Regions from separate parts of the Anaerostipes sp. 494a genome, predicted to be linked through region 2. Evidence: predicted binding sites of a transcription regulator. Region 2 holds the regulator's gene; each other region holds the start of a gene.

Region 1 (11,077 bases), 1.7 Mb from region 2:
TTTGATTTCCTTTGGCTTATTTAAATGTATTTCTGTATCTTCTGAATATTGCTCATACAGCTCTTCTTCTATAATTTCAGAGCAAATATCAATACATTCATCACAAATATAGACTCCTTTTGCCTTTGGCCCTGCAATCAGCTTTCGAACCTGATCCTGAGTCTTATTACAGAAAGAACATCTTAATATTTTTTTATCGTCATTATAATTTGCCACCAGGTTACCTCAATCTTTCTATTTATTATTGTCTGTTCTCAACAACCTTATCAATCAAACCATACTCTAACGCTTCCTGTGCATAAAGCCAGTTATCACGTTCTGTATCTTTGGCGATGGTTTCATATGACTGTCCTGTATTCTGACTTAAAATAGTATTCAATCGTTTCTTGGTTCTTAAAATATGTTCTGCAGCAATTTCAATTTCAGTTGCCTGTCCCTGTGCTCCTCCAGAAGGCTGATGAATCATAATCTCAGCATTCGGCAGAGCCAGTCTTTTTCCTTTAGCCCCTCCTGCCAGAAGAAAAGCACCCATGCTGGCAGCCATACCCATACACATGGTAGACACATCACATTTTACATACTGCATTGTATCGTAAATTGCCATTCCTGCAGTTACAGATCCCCCTGGACTGTTAATATACAAATTAATATCTTTATCCGGATCTTCAGATTCCAGGAATAATAATTGTGAAACTACTAAACTTGCAGTTGTATCGTTTACTTCTTCTCCTAAAAAGATAATTCTTTCTTTCAGCAGACGGGAATAAATATCATAAGATCTTTCTCCTCTGCTTGTCTGTTCAATGACATAAGGTACTAAACTCATACTGCATCCTCCTAATTTTTGCCTATTTTGATTCTGCTACAAGGAAGTCAACAGCTTTCTGAACTGCAATATCAGCCATCATCTGATCTTTCTGTGGTCCCTGAATCATTTTTTCCAACTGTTCAGCTTCCATCTGATACATAGCTGCCATCTTATCCAGTTCTTCTTTGAAGTCATCTTCACTTGCTTCAATATTTTCTGCTTTTACAATTGCTTCTAATACCAGGCGTGTTTCAATTCTCTTCACTGCCTGTGGTTTCATATCATCTGCAAATTTCTGTGCATCCATTCCTGTAAACTGGAAGTACTGTTCCAGATTCAGTCCCTGATAGCTTAATCTCTGAGCAAATTCTTCAGTCATCTGCTGAACCTGTTCTTCAATCATTGCTTCCGGGATATCCATAGATGCATTTTCAACAGCAGTATCTACGATTTTGTTTTCTCTTTCTGTTTTAGCCTGTGCTTTCTTTTCTTCACGGATCTTTTCTTTAATATCTGCTTTATAGTCTTCTAATGTTTCAAATTCAGATACTTCAGATGCAAATTCATCATCTAATTCCGGAAGTTCTTTTTCTTTGATTGCTTTGATTTTTACTTCAAATACAGCTTCTTTACCTGCTAAATCAGGTGCATGATATTCTTCAGGGAAAGTTACATTAATAGCTGTTTCTTCGTTTAATTCTTTTCCAATCAGCTGATTTTCAAATCCTGGAATAAATGCTCCTGAACCGATAACCAAAGTCTGATCCTCAGCTGTTCCACCTTCAAATTTCACACCATCAACAGATCCTGAATAATCAATTGTCAGAATATCTCCATCTTTTACAGCTCTGTCTTCGATTGTGATTTCTCTTGCGTTCTGTTCCTGAACTTTCTTTAATTCTTCATCGATTTCATCTTTTTTAACAGTAACTCTTGTTTTTGCTACTTCGATACCTTTGTATTCACCTAAAGTTACTTCTGGTTTTACTGCCAGTTCAGCTGTAAAAATAAATGGTTTTCCTTTTTCTAACTGAACTACATCAATTTCAGGTCTTGAAACAATATCCAGATCACAATCTTTCATTTCTTCTGCATATGCATCTGGAATCAGAATATTTGCTGCATCTTCATAGAAGATTTCAACTCCATATTCTTTTTCAATTAATTTTTGTGGTACTTTTCCTTTACGGAAACCAGGGATATTAAACTGATTTTTCTTTTTGTTAAAGGCTTTTGTAATTGCTGCATCTAATTTTGCTGCATCTACTTCGATTGTAACCTTTACCATATTATGCTCTAAGTTCTCCACTTGCAAACTCATCTCTATAAATCCTCCTAAAAATTATTATCATATTGTATTTTCACAAACATTCAATTATTATAGCATAAGCCTTACAGACTGTACAACTACTTCTTTGCTTAATTTTCGTTTTTTTCTTTGTAAATATAGGCATTGGATGTTCTTAACACTCTTGGTGCCTTACTGATAATACTGACTGTAAAAGTATCTCCATCCTTTAAATCCTTCTTTGATACTTCTAAAAGGTGTTCATTATGATATGTCGTATTAATCTGCATATCACCAACTGATACTTCACAGTAGTTTGTAAAATTATCACCTACAATAAATACACTGTCCTCTGTCTCATAAGCTTTGGTAACTACCAGATCCTTAATTCCAAATGTAATATCCGTAGCTTTAAATGGATTTTCCTGATTCCAGATATAGCGTTTTCCATATAACATATCATATTGAAGTTCTTTCATATCTTTCTGATAGTTTTTCGTACCTTTTCTTGTCTGATGAAAACTATTCATGATTCCATTATGAATATTACATTTATCAAGAATCTCTGAGCCCAGATCATATGCCTCAATAACACCATCTTCTTTTTTCAGATTCATATTATCCCAGATAAAGTAACTTGTCTCATATTTATTTCCATAAGTAAGATCATTATCCTCAATTTCCAGACTAGGAAGATGATCACCATACATCACAAGAATTGTTTCTTCATTTCTTTTTTCCAGAGATTTTACCAAACGTCCTACAAACTGATCCATCTGATAAACCTGATTTGCATAATAAGTATATTTGTTCCTTAAGGCTTCATCTTCTATACCGTTAACTGTGATTTCCGGATTTTCAATAATTTCTGTTGTTGGATAATCTCCATGACCCTGTACAGAAATACAGTAAATATAATCCTGATTTTCTGTAGAATCCAGACTGTCATTAATACAGCTGGTAAGAATCAGATCTTTTGCCCATCCGTTTTCTGTCCATTTCTTAATATTCATACTTTCCTTTGTAGTAAAAGTATCAAATCCCAGTTGTGAAAAGACCAAATCTCTGTCATAGAAAGCTGCACTGTTATTATGAATAGCATGTGCTGTGTATCCATAAGATTTCAATACAGTTGCCATACTTTCTGTAGTAGTATCCTGAAGAACAGTCTTGTACGGATATTCTGCTGCTCCAAAATGATCCAGGTTCATTCCTGTGATGGTTTCAAACTCAGAGTTAGCAGTTCCTGCTCCATAAGATGGCATAGACAACTGTCCGGAAGAATAACCTTTCATGTATTTATGGAAGTTCTCCAATGGATCTTTATTAAAAGAAATCCCTTTTACCTGTGTAATATCAAAATGTGATTCCAGCTGAACAAAAATGATATTAGGTGTTTTTACCTTCTCATTGTTCTTCTTTTCAGCTGCTTCTTTTTTAGCAATTTCATCGTTAGTCCGCTTCTCGATACTTTCGATCTTTTTCTCTGAATAATCAGACGGTTTCTCAATTCCATTCTTCAATGCTGTAATGGAAAAGCAATAAGGAGTACCGTAATCACTAAAAGCTATTCTGATATTATGAATCTGATCCACCAGCATTCCTGATTTGAATCCATAGATTGTTGTTCCTGCAAATACCACAACTATAAAAAGCATCTTCACAATTCCGGTTTTTCGGTTCAGATTCTTCTCCATAGGAAGATACATATAGGAAACAACCAGAAGAACAAGAAGAATCAAAATCAGTGTTCCCATGGATGCAATCTCCATAGGACTAAAATAATTAGTCATAACCGGCAGTACTGATTTCATCAGCGTAATATCAACATAAGTAAATGGTGTATTTCTTGAGCTCAGCATCATGAAATTAACAATTCCAACAATACTCCAAAGCAAAGTTACTATTATATAAGTAAAAAGTCTTCTCTTTACAATAAACACAATCGAATATGTTAAAAAGATAATCAGAACACTATATATGAACATTTTACTTCGTTGATCGACAAATCCTACTGCACTTAAATCAAAAGTCTGGCGTCCGAGAACTTCCAAAAGGAAAGCCATTACCACTGATAAAATAATATTACAAAAGAAAGGATGATTTCGAAGCTTTTCGACAATGATCATACCTATCTTTTTCCCTTTTTGCTGTATATTAAAAAAAGCCTTCATACTTTTCTCCTTATGATACAAAATTTTCTTTCTTCTATTTCATTACAATCATCGTAATATTATACCATTCCTGCAGAAAAGTATCTAGTTTTAACTTCTTAAAAAAATATTAAATATTATTTTTTTCTAAACATTTTCCTTATTATTTGACTTCCTAAAACATACATGATACCATTCTACCGTTGGAGGTTTTGGGTTTTGAACATCCGGCAAAATCTATAGAAAGGAGTTTATTAGTGTACGAAGCGCCATGCACCTTCCTGATACGGAAACAGCAGATTAATTCTCTGCAATCGGAAGGTTAACGAGGTGGAAAGTGATCGAAAAATTCGGCGGATGCTTTCCCGTAGCCCCGGTCTATGTGATATACTGCACAAAGCCATGAGTAATCATGAAACAAAAGCAGTATAATCCGGGCAAAACCGCATATGAATAAAAAACAAGTTAACACTGGAAATATTATGAAGAAAAAAATAGTTTGCTCTTCATTATTTCGCTATGTCAATTTTAATAAGGAGATTTTTATTATGTGTGGAATTATTGGATTTACTGGTAAACTGCAGGCAGCAGAAATTCTGGTAGGAGGTCTTGAACAGTTAGAATATCGAGGCTATGACAGTGCCGGAATTGCAGTAAACGAACAGGAAACTACAAAAATCATTAAAACAACTGGTAAAGTTTCACAGCTTCGTGAAAAAGTTGAAAATGCAGAAGATATCAGTGGAACATGTGGAATTGGTCATACACGCTGGGCAACTCATGGTGGAGTTACCACAAAAAATGCTCATCCTCATGTGTCAGGGAATATTACTTTAATTCATAACGGAATTATTGAAAACTATAAAGAACTGGCTGCATCTTTAAAAACAAAAGGATATACAGCAGTTTCAGAAACAGATACAGAAGTTGCAGCAATGTTAATCGATTCTCTGTATAACGGAGATCCTTTTGCTACTTTAAAAGAAGCTGATAAAATTCTGGATGGAGCTTACGGCTTCTGCGTTATGTTTAAAGATCATCCAGGAGAAATCTACTGTATGCGTAATGCAAGCCCTCTGGTAGCAACTTCTACAGAAGATGGTGCATTTATCGCATCTGATATGGTAGCTCTGTTAAAATATTCCAAAGATTATTTTGTTGTTCCAGAGGAACATATCGTGGTATTAACAAAAGACGGAATCAAATTATACACTATGGAACAGGAAGAAATCGAACCAAAAATGCTCCATGTAGACTGGGATACAACTGCTGCTCAGAAGGGCGGTTATGACTTCTTTATGCAGAAAGAAATTTATGATCAGCCGGAAGCACTTCACAATACTGTTATGCCTCGTCTGCACAATGGTCATGCAGATTTTACTGCAGATGGCATTTCCGATGATATTTTCAAAGGAATTAACCGTATTATTGTAACAGCCTGCGGAACTGCAATGCACTCTGGTCTGATTGGAAGAACATTGATTGAATCTATGCTTCGTATTCCTGTAACTGTAGAATTATCTTCCGAATTCCGTTACATGAATCCAATCTTAGATGAACATACTTTAGTTATCGTTGTAACCCAATCCGGAGAAACTGCTGACTCTCTTGCAGCACTTCGTCTGGCAAATGAACGTGGAGCAAAAACAATTTCTATCGTAAATGTAAAAGGATCAAGCATTGCCCGTGAAAGTGATTATGTACTTTATACACATGCAGGCCCTGAAATTGCCGTTGCAAGTACAAAGGCATTCTCTGTACAATGTGCAGGTATGTATCTGATTGCTCTGAAACTGGCTGAAATCAACAATATGATGACAGAAGAAGAAATGCAGGAATACTGTAAACATTTTGAAGAAGCCATTAATACCGTTGAGGAAGTCCTGAAAATGGATGATTATATTAAGTCCATTGCAGAAAAAATCAAAGATACTTTCTCTGCATTCTATCTTGGAAGAGGCTTAGACTATGGTATTGCAAGTGAAGGTTCATTAAAATTAAAAGAAATCTCATATGTAAACTCCGAAGCATACAACGCCGGAGAATTAAAACATGGAACCATTTCTCTTGTAACAGAAGGCGTACCAATCATCGCCATCGCAACACAGGATCATGTTTTATCTAAACTGATGGCAAACGTTGAAGAAACAAAAGCCCGCGGAGCACATGTAATTATGGTAACAGATAAAGACATGACCAAGTATGAAGGATTATATGATGACCTGATTCAGGTACCAGAAGTAGACGATAAATTCGGAACCTTCGGCGTAACCGTAGCATTACAGTTACTGGCATACCATGTAACTGTATTCAGAGGATACGACGTAGACCAGCCAAGAAACCTGGCAAAATCTGTAACAGTAGAGTAACTCCAAAAGAACCCACTAGGAACGGCTTCCGCGCTTCGCTTGTGCAGATTGTTCCTGCGTGGGTTCTTTTTCCGCATAATCATAGTATTACCCTAGAATACTCTGCATTGAACACTTAATGAATTCGAGCCTTCGGCGATGAATGAATTTAGTGAGAAAGCCGTTCCCGAGACTCAGCGGATCCGAGCCATCTGCGAGAGATAAGCGCTAGTCGAGTGGAACTTCCTTGTAAATTCTAAGGGGCGTTGCATCTTGCAACACCCCCCTTTGTCTACAGTCTGACAATAACGTTATTTTTTGTTTGAATCTTCATTATCATTTGTATTATTGTTTTTAGAAAATCTCTTTTTATTCAGTATAATATCTTCCCAATGCATCTGCTCCCATGATTGCCGCATATACATCATCCGGTGTTACTTCAAATGGCATATTTCCCATAGTATCATCTTCTGCGCAGGAAAGTTCTGCCACTTCCATAATTTGCTCTGGTTTTACTTCTGTAATTCCAAGTTCTTTTAAGGTAATCGGAAGGCCGGTTTCTGTACAGAAATCAATGACTTCCATAATTTCATCTTCCCCTGCATCTTCCAGCACCAGCTGTACCAGAGTGCCAAATGCAACTTTTTCTCCATGATAGAGTTTATGAGTTTCCGGTATTGCCGTCAATCCATTATGAATTGCATGTGCACCAGCCAAACCTCCACTTTCGAATCCAATTCCAGATAAATATGTATTTGCTTCAATAATATTCTCTACCGCTTTTGTACAAATTCCTTCTTTTACTGCTGTCATTGCCTGAATACCGCTATCTATCAATGTATTGTAGCACAATTCTGCCAGATTCATTGCAGCCAGAGTACATTTTCCGCCAACACAGTTGGAAGCATCGGATCGTTTACATGCTCTTGCTTCAAAATAAGTTGCTAGTGCATCTCCCATACCGGAAATCAATAGCCTTGCAGGGGCTTTGCTGACAATACCTGTATCAACCAAAACCATATTTGGACTGGATGGCAGGAATAAATATTTCTCAAATACCCCTTCATCTGAATAAATAACAGATAAAGCACTACATGGAGCATCCGTAGAAGCAATAGTTGGAACGATAATCACCGGTTTGTGCATATAATAAGCTACTGCTTTAGCAGTATCATGGATTTTTCCTCCACCAATACCAACAATGATATCACTTCCCACACCTTTTACTACTTCAATCAGACGATTGATTTCTGTCATACAGCATTCTCCATTGAACACATCATATGTGATCTCTGTATCGCCTTTTCCTTCATTGATAGAAGGTTCTACTCTTTTTCTTCCTGAAGCACTAGTCAATACAAACAGACTTTCTCCAAAATTCTTTGCATATTCACAAAGATTCTTTAATTCTCCTTTTCCCTGAATATAACGAGTTGGACTACCGATAATCTGTGCCATAATACACCTCCATCATAAATGTTCTAACCTTTGTTATAATTATAACATTCATTATAACAAAAAGAAACCGGATGAAACAAAACATCCGGTTTCTCTTAATAACTTATGTCATCTTCATTTTATCCGATAACATCGCTCATGTCATACATACCAGCCGGTTTCCCTGCCAGATAAAGTGCCGCGCTTACTGCACCTTTTCCAAAAATAGCTCTGGAATAAGCTGTATGCTTTAATTCAATCACTTCATCCTGTCCTGCAAAGATGATTTCATGTTCACCTACAATGGTTCCTCCACGTACTGCAGAAATACCGATTTCTTTCTTTGGTCGCTGCTCTCTTCTCTGGCTGCGATCATAGACGAATTCATATTCATTGTCCAACGGTTCATTTACTGCTTCTGCAAGAGCTAACGCTGTACCTGATGGAGCATCCAGCTTTCTACGATGATGTTTTTCAACAATATCAATATCAAATCCTGCATCTGCAAGGAGTTTTGTCATGGATTTTAATAACTTAACCAATGTGTTAATTCCCAGTGACATATTGGCAGAACGTAAAATAGCAACTTTAGTACTTGCTTCTTTTACTTTTTCCAGCTGTTCATCACTTAATCCTGTTGTACAAAGAACCAATGGAATCTGCTTTTCCACTGCATAATCAACAAGAGCATCCACTGCTGGTGCTGCTGAAAAATCAATGATAGCATCAATATCAACATTACAATCTGCAAGATTGGTAAATACCGGATAGTCATTATGTCCATCATCCTGACAATCCACTCCTGCTGCCATTACAGCATCATCTGTTTCTTCAATAATCTTACTAATTACCTGTCCCATGACTCCATTGCAGCCATGCATCATAATTTTTGTCATCTTCTGTTTCTCCTTAAAGAATACCTGTTTCTTTCATTGCCTTTATTAAAAGTTCTGCATTTGCTTCTTCCATTTCTGTCAATGGACGTCTTAAAATATCACGACAATATCCCATCTCAGCCACTGCACGTTTTACAGGAATCGGATTTACTTCACAGAATAATTTATGAATAACTTCAAGATATTTTAACTGAATATCTTTACTTCCTTCAACATCCCCTTCCAGGAACTTCATGACCATATCATGAGTTTCTCTTGGTGCCACATTGGAAAGTACAGAAATAACACCTTTTCCTCCTAGAGATAATACCGGAAGAACCTGGTCATCATTTCCGGAATAAATATCCAAATCTCCCTGGCTTTCATATGCAACAGTAGCAACCTGTGACAGGTCTCCGCTGGCTTCTTTGATAGCAACAATATTTTCAGCTGTCCTTGCAATCTTTACAGCTGTCTTAGGCTGAATATTAGTTCCTGTTCTTCCCGGAACATTGTACATAATGATCGGAACATCAACTGCACCGGCAATTGTTGTATAGTACTCTTCCAGACCACCCTGTGTTGCTTTGTTATAATATGGAGTTACAACCAACAGTGCATCAGCACCAACCCCCTGTGCTCTCTTTCCAAGAGATAATGCTTCTTCGGTACAATTTGCACCGGCACCTGCAATAACAGGAACACGTTTATTTACATGAGAAACGCAAGCTCCGATTACTTCAATCTGTTCATCGTGGCTCATGGTAGAAGCTTCTCCTGTAGTACCACAGATAATGATACTATCTGTTCCATTATCAATCTGAAAATCGATAAACTTTTCAAGCTGATCGTAATCAACTGATAAATCTTCTTTAAAAGGTGTAATTAATGCAACACCAGCACCTGTAAATATTGACATATTCTTTTCCTCCTATCATCTTATGTAGAAATATATCTAACGACATACATTATTTATTTTTTAAGATTCTTTTACTGTATTAATACAATAGGCTGCATCAACATAATCTATGAGTTCTTCTGGCAAACTTCTTCCTGTCATAATAACCTCAAGCTCCTCATCCCTGTTTTCCAGAAGCTCAATGAGATTTTCCGGCTTAATAAGCTCCAGATCCAAAAGCCCAAGTACCTCATCAAGTACAAGAACATCACACTGCCTTGTATCAATAACCTTCTGAGCATACTTCAGCCCATTAAAAATATAATGGTCCTGATCTTTCTTCTCCTCTTCACTAAGATTCATGTACTGTTTTTCATACTTTTCAAATCTGAAAAGCTGAACTTCCGGTTCTAATCTTCTGATAAAGCTGATTTCCTCTGTATCTTTTCCTTTAAGGAACTGCACGATAATAACCTGCTTATCCTGACCTGCCGCTTTTACACAATGACCTATAGCACAGGATGTTTTTCCCTTTCCTGAACCATAGTATGCTTCCACTCGTCCTTTCATCTTTTCACCTCAAAGAATCTTCCTTTTGTAATATTGATTTATTATATCATTTTTACTACAATAAATCCAATTTATTCTACATCCTTTTCATGAATTTCCAATTTATTTACAGAAACTTCATATGCAATACGTTTTATTGTTTCATTTTCGCTTATTCGTTTCTGATATTCTCGACTTTGAATTCTGCCAATTAGTTGAATTCTAGAACCAATTTCCAGGTTCCCTGCAAATCTTGCATTTCTGCCCCAGCAGATACATGGTATGTAATCTGATTTACCATAAGACCGGTTTACGGCAAGAAGTATATCACAGATTTCCCTTCCTAAAGGTGTCATCCGATATACTGGCTGTTTACAGATAAATCCATCCAGCGTAATCTGATTTGGTTTTACATTTTCCATCGAATCCAGAAATTCAATATCGCGAACAAACACAGATAAAATCAGATGATTTCTATTTTCCTCATGTTTGTTATAGGATCTAAATTGTCCACATGCTTTCACCAGCATCCCTCGATAATCTTTTGTAACATCGATTAAACGTTCAGAAATTAATAATGGTATCTCGTCAGTTGCTTCACTTAATCTGTTTACTAAAAGTCTGACGGTATAAAATCCTTCTCCAAAAATCTCGTGGCTGTATTCAAAAGATGAATGAATTCTTCCTGCCACCTCCACTTGATTATGATTGGTTCCCTGTT
Region 2 (11,077 bases):
AATGTGTAAAAATACCTTCAATTTTAATATTAGGAAGCTTAGAGATCTTTATAACAGTTTCCAGAGATTCTTTTGTAGGCTTAAATCCAATGCGATTCATTCCAGTATCAAGTTTAATATGCACTTTTGCATCTTTTCCCAGTGCAACTGCTATTTTTGACAAGGATTCTGCCATTTCATAACAAAATACCGTTGGCTGGATTTCATATTGAATCAAAGCACCATATTGATACTCAGAGGTATATCCTAAAATTACGATAGGCTGTTTAATTCCATGATTTCTAAGAGTAATTCCTTCTTCAATGATGGCAACTGCAAATGCATCTACACCAATTTCATTTAAGGCTTTTGCAATAGGCACTGCTCCATGTCCATATCCGTCAGCTTTAATAACTGGCATAACTTTTACATCTGGTCCTATTACTCTTTTTACTTCGTTTATATTATTGCAGATTGCATCCAGATCGATAACTGCATGCACCCGGTAATACTGATTCATATTCTCCTCCTGTTACATCTTTTATGTGTTTTAAAATATCTGACGCTATCATGCTATATGGACCCTTTTCATCTCTTGCGGCATTTCCTGCAAGTCCATGAAGATACACACCCTTTATGGCTGCCTCATAGGAAGACATTCCAGAACCAAGAAGCCCGGCAATCATTCCAGCCAGAACATCTCCGCTTCCGCCTGTTGCCATTCCATGATTTCCACTTTGATTGATATATAGCAAATGAGATTTTTCTGTCACTACTGTTGCTGCATCTTTTAACACAGCCGTTCCATGGTACTTTCGGGCAATGTCCTCTGCTGCCTGACAGATATCTTTTTTTATTTCTTCCAGCGGCTTTGACAACAGTCTGGCACCTTCCATAAGATGAGGTGTCAAAATAAGACCGTATTCATATTGTACATCCATTTGATACCTGCTGATAGTATTCAACCCATCTGCATCGATGATCAATGGCTTTTTCCCATGCTCCATTATATACTGTAGCATATCTCTGGTCTGTTCTGATACCCCGATTCCCGGTCCAAACAAAATACAGTCACACCATTCCAAAGATTCTTTCAGCTGGTTTCTTGTTCCAAAAAGGCACTCTGGCAGCCTTGTTTGTAATATTCCTCGGTTTGATTCGTCAGAAAGAATCTTTACCAGTCCGGCTCCCATTCTTAAAGCAGCTTCTCCTGCAAAAGCCGCTGCTCCTGACATGGTTTCATTACCTGTTATCATAAGGATTTTACCATAAGTTCCTTTATTGGAATCATTGGCCCTCGGCGGCATTATATTCCTTTCATCCGCAAATGTAAAGGCACTTGCATATTCTTGTATGGTCTGATCATGAAATCCAATAGATACCAGTTTTGTAATACCACAATAATCTTTGCCCGGATACAGCAAATGACCTCTTTTTAATCCTCCAAATGTCACTGTTACATCAGCATTCACTGCACAGCCAAGAACTTTCCCGCTGTCTCCGCTGATTCCAGAAGGAATATCAATGGAAATAACTTTCTTTCCAGACTGATTAATCTGTTGAATTACCTCTTTGAAAATGCCTCCTACTTCTCTTGATAGACCCACACCAAAGATTCCTTCAACCAAAAAATCATATTTTTCATATTTCACATCATCAACAGGATAAAATCCTAGATTTTCTAAAATTGAAAGTTGCAGTTTTAAATCTTTTGAAGCCTTTTCTACATTTCCAACAATAGTAAAATCTATCCTATATTTCTGTTCAAGGAGAATCCTTGCCGCAGCCAGTGCATCTCCTCCATTATTTCCTGTACCTGCAATTATCAAAATACGACTTTCTTTTTTCGCATATTCTTTCACCACATTTGCCACAGCCTCTGAAGCTCTCTCCATTAACACTAAGCCCGGAATTCCTATTTGATCAATAGTTTTTCTATCAATATCCTGCATTTCTTTATTTGTCAAAACATATTTCATAAGCACTCTCCTATCGCAAATGCCTGTGTATATTTCCCTGTATTTGTAATGGAAATATGAATTTTTTCAATTTTAAGATTTTCCGCCATTTTTTCTGCCTGTCCATACAATTTTACATATGGTTTACCTTTATGATCTCTAAGTACTTCTATCTCATTTGCTTCTACACCGAAAAAGCCGGTCCCAAATACTTTGGAAACGGCTTCCTTTACAGCAAAATTACCAGCTAAAGTCGTAGCATTATTATTTGCATCGGATAATTCATTTGTCGTAAATATTCGATTCAGAGTTTTATGCCTTGAGATCATTTTCTGAATCCTGCTGATTTCTACCAGATCTGTTCCTATCCCGACAATCATCTTTCTTACTCTCCATTCTCTTCCCGATTATGTATATTGTAAGTCAATGTCATTAAACTTTCAGCAAGATGTACATTTTCTACTGTAACATTTTCCGGAAGATGCAAATCCACTGGAGCGAAGTTCCAAAATCCTCGAATACCCCATTCAACCATCTTTTTAGCTATACTTGGAGCCTGGTCTTTTGGAAGTGTCAATGCTGCAATCTTGATATTATGGTGTTTGATATAATCTTCCATATCATCAATATCCAGCACTTTAACTCCACGAACAGAAATACCTATCAGTTTTGGATTGACATCAAATAACGCCATTACTTTGTATCCATAATCTTCATTGAATGACTGATAATTCGCAAGGGCCTGTCCCAGGTTTCCTGCTCCGACAATGATCATATCATTTCTCTTATCCAGCCCTAAAATTTTTCCAATTTCGGTGTACAGATTTTCCACATTATATCCGTAGCCCTGTTGTCCAAATCCTCCAAAATTATTTAAATCCTGGCGTATCTGAGATGCTGTTACCATCATACGTTCACTCAGTTCCTTAGAAGAAATTCTGGTAATATTTTTTGCCTTTAATGCACCAAGATATCGGAAATATCTTGGAAGACGTTTTATTACAGCTGATGAAATATTTTTATTTGTATTTCCCATTTTATTTCCTCCAAACTTTATTTCTATTTTAATTATATAAGATTGTCTAATAACTGTCAATCTTTCTCATTAGTTTCCAAATGAAAATTATTCCATTTTATATGAAAATATGATATTCTGAATTCTAGTGTCTTCATTGAAAATAATATTTTATATAATAGAAGGAGTTATTGACTTATGATTTTATCATGCCAGAATATTTGTAAAACATTTGTCGAAAAACCTGTTTTACAGAATATTTCATTCCACTTAAATGAAAATGACCGACTGGCGATTATCGGATATAACGGTGCAGGAAAATCCACATTATTAAAAATTCTCGTTGGAGAAATAAGTGCAGATGACGGAGAAGTATCCATGAAAAAAGATACATCTCTAGGATATCTGGCACAGCATCAGAATCATAGCTTTCACCATACAATCTTTGATGAACTGCTTTCCGTAAAGCAGGAAATAATTGAACTGGACCATGAAATGCGAACATGCGAACACGAAATGCAACATTTAAGTGGTGAAGAACTTGAGCAGAAAATGAAACAATATACCAATGCCACCCATCGTTTTGAACAGTTAAATGGATTTGCATACAAAAGTGAAATTACCGGGATTTTAAAAGGACTTGGATTTTGTGAAGAAGATTTCCAGAAACAGATCAGTACATTATCAGGAGGGCAAATGACACGTGTAGCCCTCGGAAAACTTCTATTGAAAAATCCTGATGTTTTATTACTGGACGAGCCTACCAATCATCTGGATGTAGAATCCATTCGATGGCTGGAAAATTACCTGTCCCATTATAACGGAGCGGTGATTATCGTATCCCATGACCGCTATTTTCTTGACAAGATTGTCAACAAAGTTATGGAAATCGAACTGGGAAAATCTATGCTTTTTGATGGAAATTATTCTCAATTTATTCAAAAACGAGATCAGATCAAAGCTATCCGCCAAAAGGAATATGAAAATCAGCAGCAGGAAATTAAACACCAGCAGGAAGTTATCAAAAAACTAAAGCAATTTAATCGCGAAAAATCCATTCGACGTGCTGAAAGTCGCGAAAAAGCCTTAAATAAGATGGAAATTCTTGAGAAACCAATGGAATATAATTCTGATATGCGTCTTATCATTGAACCTGAAGTAATCAGCGGTAATGATGTTCTGACATTAAAAGATGTGAAAAAATCATTCGGCTCAAAGCCTCTGTTTGATCATATCAGCTGTAATATTTTTAGAGGTGAACGTGTTGCTCTGATCGGACCAAATGGTACTGGAAAAACAACATTATTGAAAATCATATGTAAAAAGATCAGTAAAAACAGTGGTCTGATTCAGCTTGGGGCTGGTGTATCTATCGGATATTATGACCAGGCTCAAGATAACCTGGACGATTCAAAAACAATTTTTGATGAAATATCCGACTCATATCCAGACCTTACAAATACAAAAATACGAAATACTCTGGCAGCATTTCTGTTTTATGGAGAAGATGTTTTTCGACCGATATCTTCTTTAAGCGGAGGAGAAAAAGGGCGTGTATCTCTGGCAAAACTAATGCTTTCTCATGCCAATTTTCTGATTCTGGACGAGCCTACAAACCATTTGGATATCCATTCAAAAGAAATATTGGAATCTGCCATGAACGCTTATACAGGAACAATTTTTTACGTTTCTCATGATCGCTATTTTATTAACAAAACATCTACCCGTATTCTTGAAATTTCTGATAGCGGATTGACATCTTATACTGGTAATTATCAGGATTATTTAAAACAAAAAGAAAAAGAAGCCATTATTACTGCAGATAATAACCCGGCAGAAGAAATCACGGAATCCAAGCTTGACTGGCAGCAGCAGAAAGAACTTCAGGCAAAACAGCGGAAAAAGGAAAATCGCCTAAAAAAAGTCGAAGAACAAATCACACAGCTAGAAGAACGCCAGTCTGAGATTGAAGAACAAATGGCACTGCCAGAAATTGCTACAGATGTTGCAAAACTAATGGAGCTCGGTAATGAGCAGGCTTCTATTACTGATTCTCTGGAAGAATTGTATGAAGAATGGGAAACCCTTTGCTAATTTTGTAAAAAGGGGTATAATTAGAGAAATCATAATAATTATATGGAGGTTATCATGAAATTATTATCCTTTGTAGTACCTTGCTATAACTCTCAGGAATATATGCGTCACTGCATTGACACACTTTTACCAGGTGGCGAAAATGTTGAAATTTTAATCGTTAATGATGGTTCTTCTGATCATACTGCAGCAATTGCAGATGAATATCAGAGAAAATATCCTACTATTTGCCGTGCCATCCACCAGGAGAATAAAGGACACGGCGGCGCAGTCAATGCCGGAATTGCCAATGCCACCGGCATATACTTAAAAGTTGTAGACAGCGATGACTGGGTTAATCAGGCAGCCTATGACAAAATCATGGATACTTTATCTAGTTTCTATGAAAAAGGAACTGTTCTTGACATGCTTCTTGCAAACTATGTTTACGAAAAACAGGGTGCCAGAAAAAAAACTGTTATCCATTATCGTCATGCCATTCCTCACAATAAAGTATTCTGCTGGAATGATGTAAAACGATTTCCTATTGGACAGTATATTCTTATGCATTCTGTTATTTATCGTACAGCACTGCTTCGGGAATGCCAGCTAAAACTTCCAGAACATACATTTTATGTTGACAACATTTATGTATATAAACCACTTCCATATGTAAAAAACATGTATTATCTGGATGTAAATTTCTACCGCTATTTTATCGGTCGAGATGATCAGTCTGTAAACGAAATAAATATGATTAAGAGAATCGATCAGCAGTTTTTAGTTACAAAAATCATGATTGATTATATGGCTGGTTTCAACATCACCACCAAACCTCTTGCCCGTTATATGCGGCATTATCTGTCTATCATCATGTGTATTTCTTCTATTATTGCCTTGAAATCAGGCAAGCCGGAGCATATTCAGATGAAGAAAGAATTATGGAAATATCTATATGATAAAGATAAATCTCTTTATCGTAAAATTCGCCACAGCATTGTTGGCTATGCAGTAAATCTTCCAGGAAGAGGCGGAAGAAAAACAACCATTGGTATATACAAAGCCGCGAGAAAATTTATCGGTTTTAATTAATTTTCTCACCCCACATCTGATGTATCCTTTTTCTCTGCTGTACGTATTCTATAATATAACAGTAGGGAGAAATCTATGTTACAATCCATCTCAGAACAAATTCATGCAGATCTTGCTCATAAACAGGGTCTTATGGGAAAAGGAATCGGTATTGCTTTTCTGGATACCGGTCTTTTTCCCCATAAAGACTTTGCTCCAGCTGATCATCGTATTGCTGCATTTATTGACTTTGTTAATCATAAAACCAAATACTATGACGACAATGGACATGGTACTCATATTACCGGAATAGCAGCTTCTTCCTGTCCTTATGGCAATGATATTCTTGGGATTGCTCCGAAATCACACATTATCTCATTAAAAGTTTTAAATTCTTTTGGAAATGGTATTCCATCCGCTTTTATCCGCGGTCTGGATTGGATTCATACAAACTATCAGAGTTATGATATTCGAATCGTAAACATCTCCATAGGCACTGCGCAAACCAACGAAGATGAATCTTCCAGAGAGATTCTTCGCTATGTGGATCAATTATGGGATGATGGTCTTATCGTTTGTATTGCCGGAGGCAATCACGGTCCAGGTCCTCAGAGTATCTCTATTCCCGGAAACAGCAGAAAAATCATCACCGTTGGTTCCAGCGATGACTTTATGAAAATCATAGGTAATTACCGTTTTTCCAGTCACTATTCCGGAAGAGGACCAACTCGTTCTTGTGTTATGAAACCTGATGTTGTAGCACCAGGAACAAATATTTATTCCTGCAGTATCAACAACCACTACACTATAAAAAGCGGTACTTCAATGGCAACCCCTGTGGTTTCCGGTGCAATGGCACTTTTAATCGAAAAATATCCATATTACACCAATAAAGACGCAAAACTAAAATTAAAAAACAATTGCGACCAATTAAAAACCCCCAGACACCATCAGGGCTGGGGGAAAATCAATCTAAAAAAATTATTAGACCTATAACAGGAATTCACACAATACCTGATTGCTGATAAGAATTCCTTTTTCCGTCAATGATAACATATCATCCTTTTCTTTCATCCATCCGCAGCCTATGGCTTTCTCTATTACATTCCTATAAAAATAATTCATAGGCTGATGGAATTTTTGCCTAAATTCTGTTCTTGATACCCCTTTGGTTTTACGAAGCCCCAAAAACATAAATTCTTCTATTTGTGCTTCCAAGGTTAAGGGTTTGGTTTCTTCAAACACTTTTGGAAAATAATCGGTTGCCAGATATTCATTCATAGAAAAAGAATTTTCAAAACGTTTTTCATCCAGATATGAAGCTGCATTAAGTCCTACTCCCAGATAAGGAATCTGTGACCAGTAACCCAGATTATGTATACACTCATAGCCCGGCTTGGCATAGTTAGATATCTCATACTTTTCATAACCATACTCTACAAGAATTTCTCCAGTCATCTTGTACATGGAAACTTCGTCTTCTTCTGACGGCAAATATAATCCAATAGATTCATCTTGTGCAAACCTTGTTCCCTCTTCAATGATCAGACTATATGCAGAAATATGCTCAGGCTTCAATTCTGCTACATTTCTAAGTGTTTCCTCATAAGATTTTATCGTTTGTTTTGGAATTGCACTCATCAGATCTACATTAATATTCTCAAACCCGGCTTTTCGTGCATCATAATAGCTTTCAAGAAACTCCTCATAAGTATGAATTCTTCCAAGATAAGAAAGTTCTTCCTGCCTTGTACTTTGAAGTCCAAAACTGATTCTACTAATTCCCGCATCATAATACATTCTTAATTTTTCAGCATCTACCGTTCCTGGATTAGCTTCTATGGTAACTTCTGCATTTTCCATGACAGAAAAGGATTGTCTGATAATCTGACACAATTTCTGAATATAAACTGCATCAATGGAAGATGGGGTCCCTCCTCCAATAAAAATTGTAGAAATCTTTCTGTCGCCGTCCAAATGATTGCCCCATTGTTCCAGTTCCTGATAAAGCTTTTCCATATATAACTTGACTGTAGTTTCTGATGCCTGAAAAGAACAAAAATCACAATAATTGCATTTTTGTATACAAAAAGGAATATGAACATATAATTCCAATTCTTTAGTCTTCATCCAGTTTTAACACACTCATAAATGCTTCCTGTGGAATTTCTACACTTCCAACCTGACGCATTCTCTTCTTTCCTTTCTTCTGTTTTTCCAACAGCTTTCTTTTTCTTGAAATATCTCCTCCATAACATTTTGCAAGAACGTCTTTTCTCATTGCCTTCACCGTTTCACGGGCAATAATTTTGCTTCCAATAGCTGCCTGAATAGGTATTTCAAATAAATGTCTTGGTATTTCTTCTTTTAATTTTGAACACATCTTTCTTCCACGTTCATAAGCAGTATCTTCGTGAACAATAAAAGATAAAGCATCCACTTCTTCTTTATTTATGAGAATATCCAATTTCACCAGTCTGGCTGTTTCATAACCCTTCATTTCATAATCCAGAGAGGCATATCCTCTGGAACGTGATTTTAAAGCATCAAAGAAATCATAAATAATCTCATTTAAAGGCAGTTCATATCGAAGAAGCGCTCTCGTTTCTTCCATATATTCCATTCCAAGATATACACCTCTTCGTTCCTGGCAAAGTCCCATAATGGCACCAACAAACTCAGAAGTCACCATGATTTCAGCCGTAACAATCGGTTCCTCCATATGATCAATCTCTGATGGATCCGGCAGATTGGATGGATTAGTCAATTCAATCATCGTTCCATCTGTCTTATATACACGGTAAATAACACCTGGTGCTGTAGTCACCAGATCCAGATTATATTCTCTCTCCAGACGTTCCTGAATGATTTCCAGATGTAGTAATCCTAAAAATCCACATCGGAATCCAAATCCAAGTGCAATGGAAGTTTCCGGTTCAAACTGAAGTGCAGCATCATTTAACTGAAGCTTTTCCAATGCATCTCTTAAATCCGGATATTTTGCTCCATCTGTTGGATATAATCCACAGTAAACCATTGGATTGACCTTTTTGTATCCAGGCAACGGCTCTGCACATGGATCATTCAAGTCAGTAATGGTATCACCCACTCTGGTTCCCTGTACATCTTTAAGACTTGCCGTCACATACCCTACCATTCCTGCTGTTAACTCATCACATGGAATAAACTGTCCTGCACCAAAGGTACCTACTTCTACAACTTCTGCAGATGCACCTGTGGCCATCATTTTCATCTTGGTTCCTGCTTTAATTGTCCCTTCCTTAATTCGTGTGAAAATAATAACCCCTTTGTATGCATCATAAATACTATCAAAAATCAATCCCTGCAAAGGTCCCTTTGAATCTCCTTTTGGAGCTGGAATTTTTGTTACAATCTGTTCAAGAACCTGCTCCACATTCAGCCCGCTTTTCGCTGATACCAATGGAGCATCTTCGGCATCAATTCCAATAACATCTTCAATTTCAGCTTTAACTCTCTCTGGATCTGCACTTGGTAAATCTATTTTATTGATAACAGGCATAATCTCCAGATCATGGTCCAATGCCAGATAAACATTTGCCAGTGTCTGTGCCTCTATTCCCTGCGCCGCATCAACAACTAAAATAGCACCTTCACATGCTGCAAGGCTTCGAGATACTTCATAGTTAAAATCAACATGTCCCGGAGTATCAATAAGATTAAAGATATATTCTTCTCCATCATCAGCCTTATATACAATACGTACTGCCTGAGACTTAATTGTAATTCCTCTTTCTCTTTCCAGATCCATATTATCCAGAACCTGTTCCTGCATTTCTCGATCGGTTAATGTTCCCGTCATCTGAATAATACGATCAGCTAACGTCGATTTCCCATGATCTATATGTGCAATAATACAAAAATTTCGAATCTTACTCTGATCTATAGCCATATGTTCCTCCTAAATAAATCAAGTACGCCCCGGCGTACCTGCCGTGAATGGCGTTAACTTATTTAGTATAACACATCATTTAATAATTCAGCAAGTAAACTCATAGATGCTTTTGCCTGCTTTACTGTATTGTTTTGTGCTCCAACCTCTACAAGAAGACTTCTTCCTCGATAATGCAGATTATATCGATATCCTTTAATATATATTTTTCTCGTGAATCCTGGATATTTCCTTGCTGCCTGTGCCTGAAGCTGCAAACTAAATGCAAGATTTTTTTTCTTATTTATATTTTTTAAATACTTTATATCACCATTACTTGCAGTACGGCTAATTCCATTAAAAAACATAATCTGTGCCATTTTTCTGCCATTTTGAGTAGTAATAAGTTTTGTGCTTTCTTTCACTCCATCTCTGTGAAGATCAATGATAACCTGTATTTCAGGATATTTTTTTAAATATTTTTCAATAGATACTGCTGCATAATTATATGCTCTGGAACGCTCTTCTTTTCCATTTTGCATATCATAAATCCTTCGATCATGTATTACACTGATACCTTTCTTTTTTAGATTTTGAGCCAGCGCATCACCTACACCTATTACTGTATCACTTTTTTTCCCTGGCCTGCTGTCTTTATACTGCTCGCTTCCATGAGTATGATAAATAAGGACCTGAGGAGACGAGGTTTTTTTCAGACTTAAATCCATATTCATTAATTGTTTTCCATTTATCTCACTATTTGTAACGGTTGTCGTACTGTCAATCTGATAAATGTACTTTCGCAAATACTGAGAATTTTCCCAATTTTTTATATGAAATTTTTTGCCGGATGTCTCAACCTCCTCTACGTGACCATCCGTTTCCTCATCGTCTTCAAAATAATAATAATTTTCTGATACCAGATCCAGCCCGGATGTTTTTTTATAATCTTCACTAAATTGAAGTACAGGTGCAGCCTCTTCCTTATACATGGCAATAATTTCGGACAATACGTCTCCATACAGGGACTGCTCTTTTTTATAAAGCACTGGAAACATTTCCCTTTCAAGA
Region 3 (11,077 bases), 1.1 Mb from region 2:
GGTAATATGAGCAGAAGCTTTTATGTAGGTGAAGAAGTTACGGAAAATGATATTCATGCCAAATTTGAAAATGGTATTCTGATGCTGGATATTCCAAAGAAAGAAGAAACAAAGAAGGCGGAAGAAAAACGATATGTAACTATTGAAGGATAATAACAAATTAAAAATGGTATTTCCCCGGGATGATTCCCGGGGATACTTTTATCTTTTATTACAGGAAACCAAACTGTCAAGGTATATAGGGGGTGGTAACATTGGCAGCAAAGAGAGATTGTTATGATATTCTGGGAATCAGTAAAAATGCGGATGATGCACAGATCAAAAGGGCTTATCGAAAACTTGCGAAAAAGTACCATCCGGATATGAATCCCGGCAATTCTCAGGCAGAACAGAAGTTTAAGGAAGTAACAGAAGCTTATGAGGTTTTAAGTGATCCGAAGAAGAAAAAGTTATACGATCAGTATGGATATGCAGCTTTTGATGGAACAGGCGAAGGAGAGAATCCTTTTAATGGAAATCAGGGAAATTATAGAGAATATCATTTTGAAAGTGGAGACATGGATGATATTTTCGGGGATATTTTTGGAGGAATGTTCGGGAATAAGAAAAAAGCTTCACAAGGATATAGAGGATACGGATTTCATGATGGGTTTGGCGGACAACATTTTCAGCAAAAAGGCTCTGATGCAGAAGCAGAAATATCCATCAGCTTTGATGAAGCGGTTTCAGGTTGTACAAAGACCATACATCTCCAGTCTTCTAATGGAGGTGTTCAGTCTCTTCAGGTTCGGATTCCAGCTGGTATAGATACAGGAAAGAGTATCCGGCTTCGTGGAAAAGGCAATTCGGGCCTTGGCGGTGGCGAGCCTGGGGATCTGTTGCTGAAAGTAACCGTGGGAACCAAACCAGGATATGAGAGAAAGGGAATGGATGTATATACAACAGTCAGCATTCCTTTCACCACAGCAGTATTTGGAGGAGAGGCTGTGGTAGAAACACTCTATGGAAATGTTGTTTGTAAAATCAGGGAAGGAACCCAGTCTGGAACGAAAATCAGACTTCGTGGAAAAGGTATTGTATCTATGAAGAATTCCTCTGTTCGCGGGGATCAGTATGTAACAGTACAGATTCAGGTTCCTACAAATTTAAGCCCGGAAGAGAAACAGAAACTTATAGAATATGACCATATTGTAAAACGAAAAAACAGAAAGCATGCAGTATAAAAAGAGTTAAAAAATCTAAGGATAAATACTACGAAAATAAGCAAATTTGTGTTATAATAAATATGTTAAAAAAATGACAAACAATGGCGGACTGGTAGAAAAAATAAGGAAATGAGGGAAAAGATAATGCTCGCAGACGCAAATTTGTTAAAAATTAAACATGCTGTACTTTATGAAGTTGCCAAACTTGCTTTTGAAGGTACACTGGAAGAGAACAGAGATAATATTGCCATGGAATTAATTCCTGGTCCAACACCACAATTTAGGTGTTGTATTTACAAAGAACGAGAGATTATTCGTCAGAGAGTTCGTTTAGCAGAAGGAAAAGCTCCAGGAGTGAAAGATGATGGAAATGTCATTCAGGTTATTTCATCTGCATGTGCAGACTGTCCGATTTCCAGTTATGTTGTTACGGAAAACTGTCAGAATTGTATCGGAAAAGCATGTATCAACGCATGTAAGTTTAGTGCTATTGAGAGCGGAAGAAAACGTTCACATATTGATCCATCAAAATGTAAAGAATGTGGACAGTGCGCTAAAGCATGTCCGTATAATGCTATTGCATATCTGCAAAGACCTTGTAAATTCAGCTGTCCGGTAGATGCCATTACATATGATGAACATGGTATTTCCATAATTAATGAAGAGAAATGTATCCGTTGCGGACAATGTATTCATAGCTGTCCGTTTGGTGCTATTGGTTCTAAAACATTCATTGTAGATGTAGTTGAAGCACTGAAGTCAGACAAAAAGGTTTATGCAATGGTTGCACCTGCTACAGAAGGACAGTTTGGCGAAAAAATTACAATGAGCAGCTGGAAGAATGCAATGAAAGAAGTAGGATTTGATGGATTCTTCGAAGTAGGGCTTGGCGGTGATATGACAGCAGCCTATGAATCTGAAGAATGGGCGGAAGCATATAAAGAAGGTAAGAAGATGACAACCTCCTGCTGTCCTGCTTTTGTTAATATGATTCATAAGCATTTTCCAGAATTAAAAGATCAGATTTCCACAACAGTTTCTCCGATGTGTGCAGTATCAAGACTGATCAAAGCAAAGGATCCTGATGCAGTAACTGTATTTATTGGGCCATGTCTTGGAAAGAAATCTGAAGTTGTAGATCAGAAGATTGAAGGAAATGCAGATTATGTATTAACCTACAGTGAAATTCGTGCCATTATGAAGGCAAAAGAAGTTGTTTTAAAACCGGCAGAAAATGATTATCAGGAATCTTCTGTTTATGGTAAAAAGTTTGCGACTTCTGGAGGAGTTACAGAAGCTGTAATTCAGAGTCTGAAAGAATCTGAAGAGGAGATTGATGCAAAGGTTTGTAAGGCAAACGGAGCAGCAGAATGTAAGAAGGCATTGTTGTTCCTGAAAGCTGGAAGATTACCGGAAGACTTTATTGAAGGTATGGTATGCGAAGGTGGATGTGTCAATGGACCAAGTTCATTTAACAAGCCAAATGTCAGCAAAAAGAGCAGAAATGCATTATTGAGTCAGGCAGATAAAAGAGAAATTCATGAAAATCTGAAGAATTATGATATGGATTCATTCTCTATGCATCGTGAATAAAATTTTATAGACGAATATCCTGCAGATAAATTTCTGCAGGATATTTTTATTACATAGGAAATTCCTTTGAATTTCCTATGTAATAAAAAATGTTCCGCGCGGATGTGCAAAAGAAAACAATTATTGACAAAATAAAGAAAAACACTTATAGTGTATATACACGAAAAGTAATAAGAGGTATATATGACACAAGTTAAAAGAAAAAAAAGCAGTTGTTATTGTATTAATTTAAGACAGGCAGCAAAGGTCATCTCAAACTTATATGATGATGCACTGAAATCGGTTGGGATTTCTGTGACCCAGTATTCATTATTGAGCAGTCTTGGGCATATGGAAAACTGTAATGTTAGTGATTTAGCGAAATATGTAGGACTGGAAAGGACAACTTTAGTGCGTACATTAAAACCTTTGACAGCAAAAGGCTTGGTGGTGGACGTATCAGAACCGGGAGAGCGGGATCGAAGATTGCGTCTTACCAATCAGGGAAAAACTGTTATTCGGAAAGCAAAAGAGTTGTGGAGTGAATCACAAAGGGAAATAGAACGTCGTATAGGGAAAGAGGATGCAGCGAAATTAGAAGAAATATTACTTCGACTTTTGGAGCAATAATTATATATAATCTATCAGCGGAAAATCCCGCAAAGCGGGATTTTTTTCTTAAAGAAATATGTGTATATACACGAAAAAGGAGGAAGCGATGAAAAAAGCAGTTATTTTTGACATGGATGGAGTAATCTCTGATTCTGAATATATAAATATTTTGGCAAAGCATAAATTATTGCAGAGCTTGGGAATCGAAGTTGATTGGCATTATCATGATCAATTTCTTGGAACGACTTATGAATTTATGTGGGAAAAGATGAAAGAAGAATTTCATTTACCAGAAGATGTCTCCTATTATGTTGAGACAGCAGAAAAGAAAAGCCAGATTCAGAAATTTTTTTAAAGGCAGCATCAATGCTTAAGGAAAAGCCAGAAGCTTTAAAACAGGATTTAACTCTGGCAGATCTTGTTGTATCGGATTTTGATACATTGACAATAGAGCAATTAATGGAAGATTAAAAGGAGGAAAAGTGTTATGATTTATAAAGAAAAACAAATGGAAGAACAGGCGGTTTTGCAAACAGCAGCCAGAATGTGTGCAGCGGCGAGAACAGCTCCAAAAACCAAAGGAATTGATGATATTCAGACGATGGTTCTTACTGGAGAAGATAAAGACCGGTTAGCGGACGAAATGGAAAAAATCGGGCAACGGGATTTTGGAGAAAAGGCAGAGGACTGGTATATAAGAGATGCACGCAATGTAAAAGCGGCAGATGCCATTATATTAATCGGAGTAAAACGTACATATCGAGGAGTACAGAAATGCGGATTCTGTGGATTTAAAGATTGCGGTGAGTGTAGAGCTAAAAATGGAAGATGTGCATTCCAGTTTGTAGATCTGGGAATTGCACTTTCGTCTGCGGTGGCAGTGGCGGCGGATGCAAGAGTAGACAATCGAATTATGTTTTCAGCAGGAAAGGCAGCAATGGAAATGTTTGACACATCAGATGATGTAATATGGCAGGGAATCCCGATCAGTGTGTCTGGAAAAAATGTTTTCTTTGACCGGAAGAAAAAATAAAAAACTGGAGCAAATTACATAAACAAAGAGGAAAGGTGTGAAAAATGAAAAATTACATTGATTTGCATATGCATAGTATATATAGTGATGATGGAGAATATATGCCGTCCAGACTGGTAGAAATGTGTGCAGAGAAGGGAATTCAGATTATGGCAATTGCTGATCATAATAAGGTCGATGCAATTACTGAAGCGAAACAAAGAGCGAAAGAATTGGGAATTCAGTACATTCCGGCGATTGAAATTGATTGTACATATCAGGATATTAATCTGCATGTAGTTGGATATGGAATTAATGATAAAGCTCCAGAATTTACAGTTTTGGGTGAATCTGTTCTAAACCAGGAGCTGGAACTTTCCATGAAAAAAATTGAATTAACAAAGCAGCTTGGTTTTCAGGTATCCAAAGAAGAATTAGATCAGTTATCTGACAATGGGGTGTATACAGGAGAGATGTTTGGAGAAATAATTTTAGCAAAAGAGGAATATGAGAAACATCCATTATTAACACCATATCGAAAAGGCGGAGATAGAAGTGACAATCCATATGTAAATTTCTACTGGGATTTTTATGCACAAGGGAAACCATGCTATACGAAAGTAATTTATCCATCTCTTGCGGAAATAGTAGATTTGATACACAGAAACGGAGGGAAAGCAGTACTGGCACATCCGGGAGAAAATTTAAAAGGAAGATTTGAAATTTTTGATGAAATGATGGAGGCTGTAAAATTCGATGGAGTTGAGGCATTCAGTAACTATCATGATGCGGAAACAGTGGATTATTTTTATAAAAAAGGGCAGGAGTATGGAATCATGACAACTTGTGGAAGTGACTTTCATGGAAAAACCAAACCTGCAATTCAACTGGGTGAATCTCATTGTCAATATGATCAGAAATTTATAGAAAAAGCATTAGGAGAAAATGGTCTAATTTAATTGGAGCTTTTGTAATCGAATGATAGAAAGATATGCTTATAATATTCAGAGGGATGATGATTATTGAAAAATGGTATAGATTGTGTTAGGATTATACATGGGAATGAAGTACTCCCTTAGTATTTATACTTAAACCGCTTATTAGAGCTGATGACTTCTGCAATTATAATACGCAGAAGCTATCGGCTTTTTCTGCGTAAAAAGGAGATTTTTTTATGTTATTAAGTGTTGCATTAATTTTAAGTTTAGGCATGATTTTAGGATGGTTATGCCAGAAATGTAAATTACCTAGTTTGTTGGGAATGCTGATTACAGGTATTATATTGGGACCATATGTTTTGAATCTGATTGATCCCAGCATACTTTCCATCTCATCTGAACTTCGTAAAATAGCATTGATAATTATATTGACCAGGGCGGGATTAAACCTTGATATTTCCGGACTAAAAAAAATAGGGAGACCAGCAGTTCTTATGTGTTTTGTTCCTGCAAGTTTTGAGTTGCTAGGAATTATTCTATTAGCACCAAAAATATTGGGAATTAGTGTGTTGGAGTCTGCAATTTTAGGTTCTGTTTTGGCTGCTGTTTCTCCAGCAGTAGTAGTTCCACGTATGGTCAAATTAATAGAGGAAGAATATGGAACAAAAAAAGGCATTCCGCAGTTGATTTTAGCTGGAGCTTCTGTTGATGATGTATATGTAATTGTGTTGTTTACAACATTTATAGGTATCATACAAGGAAAAGGAATATCTGTAATAAGTTTCATAAATATTCCAATATCTATAACACTTGGAGTACTAATTGGAGTGGGACTTGGATATATCCTGTCAAAATATTTTGAAAAGGTGCATATAAGAGATACAACGAAAGTATTACTCATTCTTTCTGTTTCATTTATGCTGGTAACAGCAGAAGATACATTAAATACAAACATTACATTTGCAGCGTTGATAGCTATTATGTTTATAGGTGTTGCAATACAAAAATTTCGTGAGCCTGTTGCAAAAAGATTATCCGCAAAATACAATAAATTATGGGTTGCAGCAGAGATATTTCTGTTTGTTTTAGTTGGGGCAACAGTAAATATAGGATATCTTAAAAATGTGGGAAGTAATGCATTGATTGTTATTGCAGGAGCATTGGTCCTTAGGATGGCAGGTGTATTCGTGTGTCTGTTAGGAACAAAACTAAATTGGAAAGAGAGAATGTTTACAATGCTGGCATATACACCCAAAGCAACTGTTCAAGCTGCAATCGGAGGTATTCCGCTTAGTATAGGACTTTCATGCGGAGATATGGTTTTAACAGTTGCTGTTCTTGTCATTGTGTTAACAGCACCATTAGGGGCATTTGCAATAGATTTTAGTTACAAAAAGTTATTAGAATAAACAAGAAGGATGGTTCCATCAGAAAATTTAATAGTTCAAATAATGCAAATTCTGATATAATATTTTCTGAAAGAAGAATCACAGGAAAGGAAGGGCGGTTTCAATGGATGCGTCAGAGAAGATGAAATATAAACTGGCAGAAGCAATGAAAGAGTTGTTAGATCATTATCCGGTAGAAAAGATTACAGTAACACAGATTGTAGATCAGTGTGGAGTGACACGCCCTACATTTTACCGCCATTTTAAGGATAAGTACGATTTGGTAAACTGGCATTTTGATAAACTTGTTCAGAAATCTTTTCAGGAAATGGGGGGAAGTCTGAATCTGAGGGAAGGTTTAAGAAAAAAATTTGAGTTTATTAAACGTGAAGGAAAATTTTTTCCGGCAGCATTTACCTGTGATAGTCAAAATTGTTTGAAAGAATATGATTATGAATGGTTTTATCAGTTTTATCGGGGTATGGTTCATGAGAAAGGTGTGAAGGATATTCCAGATGATATAGAATTTCTGCTGAGGATGTATTGTCGCGGATCTGTACATATGACTGCTGAATGGGCGACCACAGGGATGAAGGTTCCTCCGGAAGAGATGGCAGATCGTTTAATGGCAGCTTTACCTCCAATGTTATATGATTTACTTGAGAATAGCAGATAGGAAATGTTGAAATGTTACACTTTTTTCGAAGTGTAACATTTTTTACATTCTAAGGAAAATGTAACTTGTATTAAAATTTGTACAATATTAAAATGAAGATAGTTAAAAAAATATCAATATAAAAGGAGCGTGTATTATGGTAAATCGTATTATTTTAAACGAAACATCTTATCATGGAGCGGGAGCAATTAAAGAAATTGCAACAGAAGCAAAAGCAAGAGGATTTAAAAAAGCTTTTGTTTGTTCTGATCCGGATCTTGTAAAATTTGGTGTTACAAAAAAGGTGACAGATGTTTTAGATGAAGCTGGATTAGACTATGAAATTTATTCTGAGATTAAACCAAATCCAACTATTGAAAATGTACAGAATGGTGTTGCAGCATTTAAGAAAGCCCAGGCTGATTATCTGGTAGCTATCGGTGGAGGATCTTCCATGGATACTGCCAAAGCTGTTGGTATTATTATTAACAATCCGGAATTTGAAGATGTGAGAAGTCTGGAAGGCGTTGCACCTACAAAAAAACCTAGCGTACCAATCATTGCAGTACCAACAACTGCAGGAACAGCAGCTGAAGTAACTATCAATTATGTTATTACAGACGTTGAGAAAAAACGTAAATTTGTGTGTGTAGACCCTCATGATATTCCTGTTATTGCAATTATTGATCCGGATATGATGTCTTCTATGCCAAAAGGATTAACAGCAGCAACCGGAATGGATGCATTGACACATGCAATTGAAGGATTCACAACAAAAGGTGCATGGGAAATGACAGATATGTTCCACTTAAAAGCAATCGAAATCATCTCCAATAGTTTAAGAGGTGCTGTAGATAATACTCCAGAAGGAAGAGAAGGAATGGCTCTTGGACAGTATATTGCAGGAATGGGATTCTCAAACGTAGGTCTTGGAATCGTACATTCTATGGCACATGCATTAGGAGCAGTTTATGATACACCACATGGTGTAGGAAACGCAATTCTCCTTCCGACAATTATGGAATTTAATGCTGATGCAACAGGTGATAAATATAAATATATTGCTAAAGCAATGGGTGTTGAAGGGGTAGAAGATATGACTCAGGAAGAATACAGAAAAGCAGCTGTAGATGCTGTAAAACAGCTGTCTGCTGATGTAGGAATTCCTGCTGATCTGAAAGAAATCGTAAAAGAAGAGGATATCCAGTTCCTGGCTGAGTCTGCTGTTGCAGATGCATGTGCACCTGGAAATCCAAAGGATGCTTCGCTGGAAGATATTATTGCACTCTATAAATCTTTATTATAATTTAAAATATTTTTAAATCAAAGGTTCCTTATGTGATTTATATGTAAGGAGCCTTTTTCTATACAAAAAAAATATAAGGAAAATGAGATTTTCCTGTACTTCAATTTGTATATTATATATAAAGAAAAACAGGAGGAAAAGAATGAAAAGAAGAATGAAAAAACGATTGCTTGGTATGATGTCCTTTTTTGTGGCTGTCTGCCTTTGTTTTTCTGTAACAGGGCTGCCAATAGTATCAGTGAAGGCTGAAATTCTAGAACCAGAATACGATGGATTTGAGTATGAAGAATATACAGAGTACATTGCTCTTACAAAATACATAGGGAATGATAAGAATGTTATTGTACCAGATGAAATTTATGGAAAAAGAGTAACAAGTGTTAAGGAAGGAGCTTTTAGTGGAAATGCTACGGTGGAAAGTATTGTTTTTCCAGATAATATAAAGCGGATTGGAAGAATAGAAGACTGTAGTGAGTTAAAAAGGGTTGTAATTCCGGAAAATTATGATTATCTGGCAGAAAGATTGTACATTGAAGACTGTCCGAAGCTGGAAGAAGTGAATCATTTTTTTGAAAAAGAGGGAGACAATATCATTTACAAAATACCGTCCAAAGAATTTACTGGAAAGGTTGATTTTTCAGGATGTTCCAGAATTAATATTGTAGAAATGCCAGAGAATATGCAGGAGATTCCAGATCAGGCATTGTATACCTGGAATAATGTAAAGGAGGTCAGGCTGCCGGATACGGTTACAAAAATAGGAAAAGAAGCCTTTGCATATTGTTCAAATCTGGAAAAAATAAATCTGCCGGATGGATTAGCTTTTATTGAAGGGAAGGCTTTTTCTAATTGTCGAAAACTGACAGAGATTCTGCTTCCAGAAAGTTTAAGAGATATAAAAGTCGATGGGTTTGAAGGAACAGGGATTACATCTGCAGAGATTCCATCAGAATGTCAGTTGGGAGAAGGAGTTTTTTCTGCGTGTTCTAATTTAAAAGATATCACGATTCGTGGAAAAGATATTACGATCACACCTTATATGTTAAGAGGATGTGGTAACTTAGAGAATATAAATTTTCCAGATGGAATGGAAAAGATTACAATTGGAGATTTTGCATTTGATTATGATGAAAAATTGAAGACGATCGATGGAGTGTTAAATCAAAACGGAGATCAGGCACAGCTAATAATATCTTCTAAAATAAAATCAATGGGAAGATCTGTATTTAATCATTGTACACAGATTAAACAAGTAAAATTCCAGGAGGATATTAAAGAAATACCAGAAGGGGCATTAGGTGGAGTACAGGAAATTCATTCTGTGCAGATACCCGAGGGAGTAAAAAAAATAGGAGATAGAGTTTTTTCCAACTGTTCGGGATTAGAAACTGTGGAAATACCAAAGTCCGTTACTTTTATTGGTAATCAGGCTTTTTATGGATGTGCAATCAAAGAAATCAAGCTGCCAGAGCAATTGGAATCTATAGGAAATGGAGCTTTTTCTTTTTGCAAAAGATTAAAAAATATATATGTTCCAGGAAATATTAAAACAATCGGAATGAGTATTTTTTCATACTGTGACAATCTGGAGACGGCAGTTATTGATTGTAAGCTTAGAAGTGGTATGTTTTCAGGTTGTGGAAGACTAAAAAAAGTAACTTTGAATCCCGATATAGAGAATGAGATACCATATAATACATTTGTCAATGATTCCGGGCTGGAGGTAATTGAAAATGCAGATACGATTACTGCAATTGGAGAATATGCATTGTATGGATGCAAAAACCTTAGGCAGATGGGAAGCTGGATTGTACAAAATGAGACTTCAAAAGTATTAAATATATCAGATAGAGTGAGAGAGATTGGAGAAAAGGCATTTTCTCATACAGGAATTACAAAGGTGAATTTTGGAGGAAAGAGAACTTCATTACAAAATATATATTTGACAGATGTGGATACTCTGGATGAAATTACAATGACATCTTCGATTACTGTACTTGAAAAAAGAGCTTTTGAAAATAATCGAATTCTTAAAAAGGTGCAGTTATCGCCTGGAATTAAGGTAATACCGGAAAAATGTTTTGCAGGATGTAGAGGGCTGGAAGTTTTGGTGATTCCAGAGGGAGTAGAACGTATTGAGGATTATGCGTTTGAAAATATTATGAATTTAAGCGTATATATGCCATATTCTGTAAAATATATTGCACATAATCTGAGTTCCATCATAAATCAACCTAGTTATATGTACGTATATGCGAATACATCAGCACATGAATATGCAAAAAATCATTCTGATAAATATGGGTTGAAAGGGTATTATATCCGGAGTCCACTTTTAGATAGAGTGGAAATTGTGGCTCCAACCAAAAAAATTTATGTAGAAGGAGAA

What was found. The regulator Rex, encoded in region 2, represses fermentation and respiration genes when NADH is low (regulators of the CRP and FNR family bind a similar motif). The targets are predictions, from matches to a motif close to ATTGTTAANTANTTAACAAT.
Region 1: the regulator Rex is predicted to act here: its motif matches at 8,085-8,104, upstream of BHF70_RS11105 (glycerol dehydrogenase).
Region 3: the regulator Rex is predicted to act here: its motif matches at 7,502-7,521, upstream of fucO (lactaldehyde reductase).

Annotation. Positions count from the first base shown of each region.
Region 1 is NZ_MJIF01000001.1:2,201,966-2,213,042, reverse strand. It holds gene clpX (ATP-dependent Clp protease ATP-binding subunit ClpX) at 1-216, opposite strand, end outside; gene clpP (ATP-dependent Clp endopeptidase proteolytic subunit ClpP) at 242-826, opposite strand; gene tig (trigger factor) at 849-2,129, opposite strand; gene BHF70_RS11115 (LTA synthase family protein) at 2,228-4,270, opposite strand; gene glmS (glutamine--fructose-6-phosphate transaminase (isomerizing)) at 4,798-6,618, shown strand; gene BHF70_RS11105 (glycerol dehydrogenase) at 6,967-8,055, opposite strand; gene dapB (4-hydroxy-tetrahydrodipicolinate reductase) at 8,175-8,930, opposite strand; gene dapA (4-hydroxy-tetrahydrodipicolinate synthase) at 8,944-9,828, opposite strand; gene BHF70_RS11090 (cob(I)yrinic acid a,c-diamide adenosyltransferase) at 9,889-10,377, opposite strand; gene BHF70_RS11085 (single-stranded DNA-binding protein) at 10,449-11,077, opposite strand, start outside.
Region 2 is NZ_MJIF01000001.1:532,601-543,677, forward strand. It holds gene alr (alanine racemase) at 1-499, opposite strand, end outside; gene BHF70_RS02810 (bifunctional ADP-dependent NAD(P)H-hydrate dehydratase/NAD(P)H-hydrate epimerase) at 444-1,958, opposite strand; gene acpS (holo-ACP synthase) at 1,955-2,317, opposite strand; gene BHF70_RS02820 (redox-sensing transcriptional repressor Rex) at 2,323-2,973, opposite strand; gene BHF70_RS02825 (ABC-F family ATP-binding cassette domain-containing protein) at 3,151-5,046, shown strand; gene BHF70_RS02830 (glycosyltransferase family 2 protein) at 5,101-6,117, shown strand; gene BHF70_RS02835 (S8 family peptidase) at 6,193-7,092, shown strand; gene hemW (radical SAM family heme chaperone HemW) at 7,087-8,226, opposite strand; gene lepA (translation elongation factor 4) at 8,216-10,027, opposite strand; gene spoIIP (stage II sporulation protein P) at 10,090-11,064, opposite strand.
Region 3 is NZ_MJIF01000001.1:1,649,916-1,660,992, forward strand. It holds gene BHF70_RS08315 (Hsp20/alpha crystallin family protein) at 1-153, shown strand, start outside; gene BHF70_RS08320 (DnaJ C-terminal domain-containing protein) at 255-1,223, shown strand; gene BHF70_RS08325 (4Fe-4S dicluster domain-containing protein) at 1,350-2,798, shown strand; gene BHF70_RS08330 (MarR family winged helix-turn-helix transcriptional regulator) at 2,982-3,407, shown strand; gene BHF70_RS08335 (HAD hydrolase-like protein) at 3,496-3,744, shown strand; gene BHF70_RS08340 (ferredoxin domain-containing protein) at 3,877-4,422, shown strand; gene BHF70_RS08345 (PHP domain-containing protein) at 4,467-5,360, shown strand; fluoride riboswitch at 5,451-5,527, shown strand; gene BHF70_RS08350 (cation:proton antiporter) at 5,576-6,748, shown strand; gene BHF70_RS08355 (TetR/AcrR family transcriptional regulator C-terminal domain-containing protein) at 6,852-7,403, shown strand; gene fucO (lactaldehyde reductase) at 7,540-8,688, shown strand; gene BHF70_RS08365 (leucine-rich repeat protein) at 8,831-11,077, shown strand, end outside.